2 regions of the Ureibacillus suwonensis genome follow, and region 1 is predicted to be linked to the other one. Evidence: riboswitches for the same ligand, from Rfam matches in the RefSeq annotation. Region 1 holds a riboswitch; the other holds the start of a gene.
The links. A riboswitch is a leader RNA that binds a small molecule or an ion and turns the genes downstream of it on or off. The one in region 1 is predicted to bind thiamine pyrophosphate.

Region 2: another riboswitch for thiamine pyrophosphate. It lies ahead of thiM (hydroxyethylthiazole kinase); the one in region 1 lies ahead of tenA (thiaminase II).

What each region holds. Positions count from the first base shown of each region.
Region 1 covers NZ_JBHSNQ010000195.1:24,524-29,000, forward strand. The annotation lists gene ACFPOH_RS16900 (thiazole synthase) at 1-517, opposite strand, end outside; gene thiS (sulfur carrier protein ThiS) at 520-723, opposite strand; gene tenI (thiazole tautomerase TenI) at 683-1,330, opposite strand; gene tenA (thiaminase II) at 1,356-2,042, opposite strand; TPP riboswitch at 2,149-2,250, opposite strand; gene ACFPOH_RS16920 (M23 family metallopeptidase) at 2,474-3,466, opposite strand; gene ACFPOH_RS16925 (thioredoxin family protein) at 3,702-4,019, shown strand; gene ACFPOH_RS16930 (LLM class flavin-dependent oxidoreductase) at 4,259-4,477, opposite strand, start outside.
Region 2 covers NZ_JBHSNQ010000009.1:129,873-134,349, reverse strand. The annotation lists gene ACFPOH_RS00965 (cation:proton antiporter) at 1-566, opposite strand, end outside; gene thiE (thiamine phosphate synthase) at 738-1,364, opposite strand; gene thiD (bifunctional hydroxymethylpyrimidine kinase/phosphomethylpyrimidine kinase) at 1,357-2,172, opposite strand; gene thiM (hydroxyethylthiazole kinase) at 2,172-2,921, opposite strand; TPP riboswitch at 3,006-3,107, opposite strand; TPP riboswitch at 3,173-3,274, opposite strand; gene ACFPOH_RS00945 (reverse transcriptase-like protein) at 3,372-4,025, opposite strand; gene ACFPOH_RS00940 (hypothetical protein) at 4,250-4,477, shown strand, end outside.

The sequences.
Region 1 (4,477 bases):
CAATGATGAGGGAGAGATTCAGCGGATTCACAATCCCTTGCCCTGAACCAATGGGTGAAGCGCCCGGCATGATGGCATGCACCCCCAATTCTTCGAGTCTCTTCGCTAAGACTACATCATCGGAAGTATAAGGAAGGACAATGAAACCTTCTTCCAATAACATTTCTGAAGCTTTTAGTGTTTCAACCGGATCCGGAAGAAGGGTTTTATCATCCCCAATGACTTCCACTTTCACCATGTCGCACAGTCCTGATGCTTTGGCGAGTCTTGCAATCCTCACCGCTTCTTCCGCCGTTTTTGCCCCGGCAGTATTCGGCAGGAGGGTGTATTTTGAAAGATCGAGCATTTCCAGAAAATTCGGCTGTGACGGTTCATAAATATTCATTCTTCTTACGGCAAAAGTCAAAATTTCCGCTCCGGATGCTTCCACCGCTTCCTTTTGGACCTCAAAATTCGGGAACTTCCCTGTACCTAGCAATAATCTTGATTGGAATACTTTATCTGCAATTTTTAACATGTTTATCCCCCTCCAACAAAATGGACGATTTCGATTTTGTCGCCATCATTTACCGGCTGTTTGTCATATTGCTCTTTCAGTATAATTTTTCCATTCTGTTCAACAACGACAATCCGTCCTTGCAATTGAAAAGACTTCAGCAAATCTGCCACATTTTTCACATTGTTATCCACTTCCGTCTTCTGTCCATTGATATAAAGTTGCAACGTCATCCCCCTTCCCCTTTGACACTTGTTTTAAACGGGTTGCCGCTTCTTTTGGGTGTTTCGATGAGAAAATGTAAGACATCACTGCAATGCCGCGCACTTTTTTCTCCAGCACTTTTCCGGCATTCTCAGGAGTAATTCCGCCGATGGCAATCACTGGAATCTTTACATGTTCAACAATTACACCAAGGGCACCCGTTCCTCTTCCCATTAATCCCTTTTTGCTGTCCGTTTCAAAAACATGGCCGAATAAACAGTAATCAGCTCCTGCTTCTTCCGCTCTTTCCGCTTCTTCAAGGGAATGGATGCTGACCCCCACTTTCATATGTGGAAATGCCGTTTTGACCTTTTCTACCGGAAGCCCCTTCCCTGGCAGATGCACATTCGGAATTCCAGTCACAAGAGCAATATCCAGCCGGTCATTGATGACAAGCTTTTCTTTCGGCACCCCTGCCTTTAGTAACTCCTCTACTAGAGCAACAATCTCATGGGGCGATTTATTTTTTTCGCGTATATGAATGTAATCCACAACAGCAGAAACCGATGTAATGATTTCCTTCAACTCTTCATTTGTCTTTTTCCCATCGGTGATTATGTGCAGTTCCAACCAAACGACTTCCCTTCGCAAAAAATTATGCAGTCACCTGTTCATCCATCGGCCACATTTGTTGATGATAAGCCATATCCCAGAACATGTATTCAAATCGGGTCGTATTTAAAAAGATTTCTTCCAGCCGCTGAAGTTCGGATTCCGGCTTCCCTTCCGCCAATTGATTGAGCAAATCGAGATTCCATTGCGCAGACTGGCCAAACTCTTCTGAACTGTACGTTTTTACCCAATCGCCGTATAATTCATGATTTTTTGCCCCCGGGATTTCAGCCAATTCACATCCAATCTCCCAATAGCTCCATGCACAAGCCAAATGGGCAGCCGCCAATTCGGCGATGGAGCCGTTTTGGGCAACCGCCAACATGTAGTGGGTGTAAGCAAGGGTTACCGGGGAAGGTTTTGCCTCTTCCAACTCTTTTTCCGTGATTCCAAAACGGCTGGCATATTTTCTGTGCAACGCCATTTCCTCATTCATCGTGTAATAAAGCAGGTTGGCAAACACCGTCATCACTTCGAGATTTGGCGCTTTCACAGCACCTAATGCAAACAATTTGGAATAATCGATTAAGTATAAATAATCTTGTATCATGTAAAAACGGAACTTGTCAGGATCCAGTGTTCCTGCTCCCAACTCTTTCACAAAAGGATGTTCATGATTTTTTCTCCAAACGGTATGATACTTTTCAAAAAGTCGATCTGTGAATTGCATTCCTATCCCCCATCTTTTTTTGTTCATGAAAAAAAGCCACTTCCTGAAAGAAGTGGCTTGAAAACCCGAAATCGGCAAACTGTAAAAAAACATAAAAAGACAATACGAGTCCCAGCAACCACTTCCCTTCGCTAGCATTACCTAGTGCAGGTTCAAAGGGTTGAGGCAATGCCTCTCTCAGCTAAAACTAGCACCCCTAGTGATTGGATAATGCACTATGAAATTACAATCATTGTGACATGGGCAAGAAAATATTTCAATAGGATAAAATGGATAATTTATTTGGAATTTTTTTCAAGACTTTGCGACTTTGGATAAATCCAAGGAGATGCTGGAGGACTTGCATTTTCAACAGATCCCTTGCGGCTTTTATCAAAATGTTCTCGCAACAAAAAAGTTGCCCTAGCGAATGGCACGCTAAAGCAACCTTATTATTTGCGTTCCTGCTTCGTCTGCTTTTCCCATTGCAAAAGATGCGGATACGGGTCAAAAGCCCATTCAGTCCGCCCGTTGAATTTATACATGCCATAATGCAAATGCGGAGGGAATTTGCCGCTCGTTCCTTCCTTCCCATATCCCGAACTTCCAACACCGCCAAGAATGGTTCCAGGCTCCACGATGTCGCCCACCTTCAACTCTTTATTGAAATACGCCAAATGAGCATAATAATGATAAGTATTATGATGATCCCGGATGCCGACCCGCCAACCGCCAAATTGGTTCCAACCCATTACTTCAACAACGCCATAAGACGTAGATAAAACCGGTGTGCCATAACCGGCAAAAATATCCGTTCCTTCATGGATTCGTCTTCCGCCCCATCCCCTGCTGGCACCCCAAGTCCCTTTATAACTATAATTGTATCCACGGACCGGGAGGGGAAAAATATGCTTGTCCAGCTGAATTGTATTGAAATGTTTATAAAGCGTTTGAATGGTTATAATTTGATTGATGATTTTTTCATCTTTGTAATATTCCCATAAAGCCGTTTTAAAATCTTCCTCCGATGGGCCAAATTTCCCTAAATAGGTGGCCATCGTAAATAAAATATCTTGGTCATCATTCCGGTCGGCTTTGCCATCGCCGTTCCCATCAAGGCCCTTGCCGCCAAAATACTGAATGGTAAACGGCGTAGTGTCATCTGTGTCAGGATTCAGTTCACCTGCCCAGAATTCATGGGAAAAATGAATGGCGATGGCGCTTTCCCGCTTTGGAATATCCTTTCGCACTTCCTGAATATTCCGTTCATATTGGTCGACAGCCGCCAAACGATACCAGGGAACAAATGGCGTTTCATAGCTTTTATACAAATTCATCCGCTCATTGTACACATCTTCCTTATGTTCGCTCGCGTTTGCAAAAGAGGAAAAGGCCGTTAAACATGCAAGCACAAGAACCAAGGAGAGAATTATTTTTCGGACCAAAATCAATCCTCCTTTCCCCCTTAGAATATCCCGTTTTTTTCAAACCATGAGTCCTTTATGGGATGAAAAATTTTTATTAAATGCAAAGATTTTTTTACATAAAAAACGCTTAACAACTCATGTTAAGCATAATGGAATTCCCCACCTATATATTCAGAGTAAATCTGTTTGTTTTGTAGTAAATATTATGATATGATACCATTTATCATACTATTTATATTTGGGGGAGTCATAAATGCAATCATTGCAATCCGTAGAGCAATTTCATGAACTGAAAAACGAAGAGCGCATCATATTTGTGTTTTCTGCAGATTGGTGCAAAGACTGCGTATTTATTAAACCGTTTCTTCCTGCCATCGAAGAAAAATATGCTCAATATACTTTTGTAAAAGTAGATCGGGATGAATTTATTGATTTATGCGGCGAACTGGACGTTTTTGGAATTCCAAGTTTCATTGCCTACAATAAAGGGGAAGAAATTGGCCGTTTCGTTAGCCGGGACAGAAAAACGCAAGAGGAAATTGAAAACTTTATTGATGGGTTACCTCTTTAAGGTTTTACATAACCAATCCCACGGAATAGCAATATATGGCTTTCTGTGGGATATTTTTTCTTATATACCATAAGCGTCACTGAACCTCATTCATAATTGTTATTGCACATCCACTATGCAAACCGCAAATCCGGCAATCAGGAAATTCCCTTCCCATTTTTCAACAATAAGAAAACCCCATTCAATAAAAAAATGGCCTCCAGTTTCCTAGTGAGCCATTTAGTAGGGAAAATCATCCATTAACCTTTCACGTTTTCAATTACCGTACGTGCAGGATTTTTTAATCCTAAATTCTCGCGTAAAGTTGTTCCTTCATATTCAGTCCGGAATAAGCCTCTGCGTTGCAATTCCGGAATAACCAAGTCAACAATATCGTTAAGTCCATCCGGGAAAGTCGGCGCCATCACATTGAATCCATCTGCGGCTCCCTGCTCAAACCATTCTTGCAATTGATCGGC
Region 2 (4,477 bases), on a different contig from region 1:
AAGAAAATAATTTGTTGGGCAACGACCCATGCGATATTTGTATCCGTCCCCATAAAGAAGCCGATGGCAACCGCGATGAGAATGACAACGATGACATCATCCAATACCGCTGCCCCAAGCAGAGTCGCACCTTCCCTGCTGTTCAACCAGCCGATTTCCCGCAATGTTTGAACGGATATACTTACGCTAGTTGCAGCGAGCAATAACCCTAAGAATACACCCTCGGATGTAGGGATATGGAATAGAGGAGATGCAGCCCATCCCATGATGATCGGCATAACCACCCCTAAAACGGCTACAAGGGTTGCCGCCTTCATATTTTTGTTCAAACTCTCCAAATCCGTTTCAAGTCCGGCGAGGAACATCAATAATAAAACGCCGATTTCACTGAAAACATGAATCAGTTCCGTTTGCTCAATCCAACCGAGAACAGCTGGACCCAGGATAATCCCGGCAATGATTTTTCCGAGGACGGACGGTTGACCAAAGCGAAGGCTGATTTGACCCGCTATTTTGGCAACAAGTAGCACGAGAACAATCTGTAAAATAAAGTCAAAAACATCCACCTTTGTAACCCCCTGTTGTCAATTTTCTATGAAAGGAAGCCAAAAAAAGACATGGTGGAGCCCTTTTGACAGACTCCACCATGTTTCCGCTCCCTATTTAATTACGAATTCAATTATAATCGAATTTTATTATTGTGTAAATTCCTTTTTTTCAGTTTATTTAAAATTCCTTTATTTCCCTTTCAATAATTGCACAGTTTTATGCCGATCATCGCTTTCGCAAATGGCGGAAATCACCGCCACCCCATCCGCTCCGGCTTCTTTCACTTTTTGTGCGTTCGCTGGTGTGATGCCGCCAATTGCCACAATGGGGAAATTCGGATACATTTCACGAGCCTTCCTTAAAAATGTCACTCCCGCAGGCTTTTTTGCATCCGGCTTTGATTTCGTTTCATAGATTGGACCGATGCCCACATAATCGGCGCCGCTTTGGACGGCTTTCACCAATTCTTCTTCATTGTGGACGGAAACACCGATAACTTTATTTTGAAACTTTTCCCGAATTTCTTGGATCGGTGTATCGTCTTGTCCCACATGAACACCATCGGCATCAATTTTTAACGCAAGTTCCACATCATCGTTAATGATAAATGGCACCTGATACTGTTTGCATAAGGATTGGCATTCCCTGGCAAATTGTTCAAGCTCCCCACCGGTTAACGGTTGTTTCCCTTTTTCTCTCAGTTGAAAAAAAGTAATTCCCGCTTGCAATGCATCTTTCAATACTTCAAGGGGATGTTCGCTCTTGCAATTTTCCGTTCCCATAATGAAATAAACCGCCAACTCTTTTCTATTCAATGATTTCCACCTCCGCTTCATATCCCAACCGATGGGCAAAGTGATTCGTCGGTCCATGGCCATGGCCGATATTGAGCGGATTTTCGATAGCCCCTTGGACAAATTTTTTCGCTTCAATAATGGCTTCCTTCAAAGACAGCCCTCTTCCCAAATGGGCGGTAATGGCTGCCGAAAAAGTGCATCCTGTCCCATGGGTATGTTTCGTATTGATTCTTTTTGATCTCATTTTGAATGAAGACCCGTCTTTGAAAAACACCGTATCAACCGCGGATGGCCCGTCCAAATGCCCCCCTTTCATGACGACGCAATCAACTCCAAGCTGCAAAATCTTCTCCGCCGCTTCCCGGATCTCTTCCGCAGTATGAATGTTCATGCCGGTGATGGTTTCCGCTTCCGGGATGTTTGGGGTGACAATGTTCGCAATCGGCAGCAATTCCTTTTTCATGGCCCGCACGGCATCTTCTTGCAGCAACGCTTGTCCGCCCTTCGCAATCATAACCGGATCGACAACGATTTGAACTTCTTGATCCCTCAAGCTTTTCGCGATTCTTTGAATAATATCCGCAGAAAACAACATTCCCGTTTTCAAGGCTTTTACATCAAAATCTTCGAAAACCGCCTTCATTTGAAGTTCGACAAAATCAGGAGTTGTTGGATAAATCCCTTCCACACCCAACGTATTTTGGGCCGTCAATGCCGTAATGACGGATGTGCCAAAAACCTTCAGCTCCTGGAATGTTTTCAAATCCGCCTGAATGCCGGCGCCTCCACCGCTGTCCGAGCCTGCAATCGTCATAACGATATTCATTATAATTCACCTCTTGAAATTTGATGTAGACCGTTTATGATTTCCACTTGGAATGAACCAAGGTATTTTTCTTTCGAAGCAAATTCGGCCACTTTTTTATAATCGGCCAACACGTTCCGGATATTTTCGAGTCTGTCCCCTTCCAAACATAATGCTCCCGCGCAAATGGCGCTCAATAAACAGCCCGTCCCCGTCACCTGCGTCATCCACTCATGGCCGCCGCGGACAAAAAGAATCCATTCCCCATCCGTTACAACATCTTCTTTTCCTGAAACCGCAACCATTGTTCCAAATTTCTTGGCCGTATCCTTTGCCACAAGGACAATATCCATCTCCCCTTCTCCGCTGTCCACACCTTTTGCCTGCCAATCGATTCCGGCGATTGCAGCCAATTCACCGGCATTGCAACGGATTAAATCAAACTTGATTTCTCTCAACAGATTTTCAGACACTTCTTTACGATATTTCGTGGCACCTGCCCCCACCGGATCCAATACAACAGGAATATTCAATTCATTCGCTTTTTTTCCGGCTAAAAACATGGCTTCCACTGAATTTTTATTCAATGTGCCAATATTGATTAACAATGCATCGGAAATCGATGTCATATCTTCAACATCCAATGGCTCATCCGACATGACAGGTGAAGCGCCAATGGCAAGCAAGCCGTTTGCTGTAAAATTTGTCACCACGGTATTGGTAATGCAATGAATCAATGGATTCTTTTGTCTGATTTTGTATAAGCTCATTTGTTTTCTCCTTTCAATCCGGATTAATCTTTTGAAACTTAAAAATGCTCTTTTGCACGGCGCAAAAGAGCATTGAAAAGACTGCAAGTATCTTCAATTGCTCCCTACGGCAGTGCTAACTGCATCAGGTTCAAAGGGTTAGGTGTTTCCACCTTCTCAGGCACCAGGCCACCCCTGCAATTTCCAAAATTCCCTATGTAATTAAAAAGCTCTCCAGTAATTGGAGAGCAAAAAATTCACAATATCCATCTATGAATTCATGGATTGCTCCCTACGGCAGTACTGGCTGCATCAAGTTCAAAGGGTTAGGTGTTTTCACCTTCTCAGGCACTCGGCCACCCCTGCAAAAAAACATAATAATTCTGTTGTTTCCTACATTATACCATATGGATTTTTCAATTTTACATGATTTTATAAAACTAACAAACTTGGTTATTTCGATTCATTTATTCATTGCAGTTCGATTTTCCCGTCTATTTCGATATCATCCAAAGCTTGGTTTGCCAACCGGTCCGCTTCTTCATTTTCTTTTCGGGAAACCGGTTCAAATTCGGGTTTGATGCCAAGCCGGTTCAAAGATTCATCAATTCGATCCGCCCAATTCATCAACTCTTTTTCATAAACCGGCCATTCACCGCTCATTTGATTGATCACCACTTGCGAATCGCCGATAAATCGGACCGTTTGGTGATGGACGCCAAGAGACTCCAATTCTTGGACAGAAAAATGAAGCGCTGCGTATTCCGCTTCATTATTGGAAGAAAGACCATTCAAAGTCAAATTTTTCCGCAACCGATATTTCTTTCCGTTTTGCTCAAAATAAATGACACAACCCAACCCGGATATGCGGCTTTCAAGATTAAATCCGCCATCAAAATAAACCGTCACATTCGAAGGTTCCGTTTCCATCTCTTTTATATATTTTTTTATTTCTTTCAATGTCCAAGTCGAATCATGTTCATCCAAAAAAAGAATGTTTTTTGTTCTTCCGGTTTTCATCAGCTCTTCCGCGACGGAAAGGGCGTGGGCTGGAGGCATTTCTTCCGAACGAAAAACCGTTTCCACACCCTTGTGGTGATACGTCCATTCGATTGTGATTTTCAAAAAGACCCCTTCCTTTTCCCTATTTTCTACAATAGTATTTTCAATTGGACGACAAAGATACGAAATATCCTTTCCCCGCCTTCATATGTTCACCAACGAGTTATTGACATTCTTCGACTTAGATATAAAATGAAAGTAGGAATTTGTATATAATTGTAACCCTTTTTCTATATTAATAGGAAATTTCGTTTATTTTTTTTTACAAGATATTAGGAGATGATATTTTGGCTAATGAAATGGAAAAAAAGAGATTGGGATGGTTTAAAAATCCTTTATCGAATCAGAGTGAGATGGAACAACGGGAAGAATCTCCCGAAATGGTTGTAGAAGATTTGCCTGCAGAAAATGAAAAAGTGGAAGAACAAGAAACGGTTCAACCGATTAAAGCTGAAGAAGAGTCTTTCATTTTTTCAAGGGATCAGCAAGACAAAGTGGCAATGGATGTCATTGTT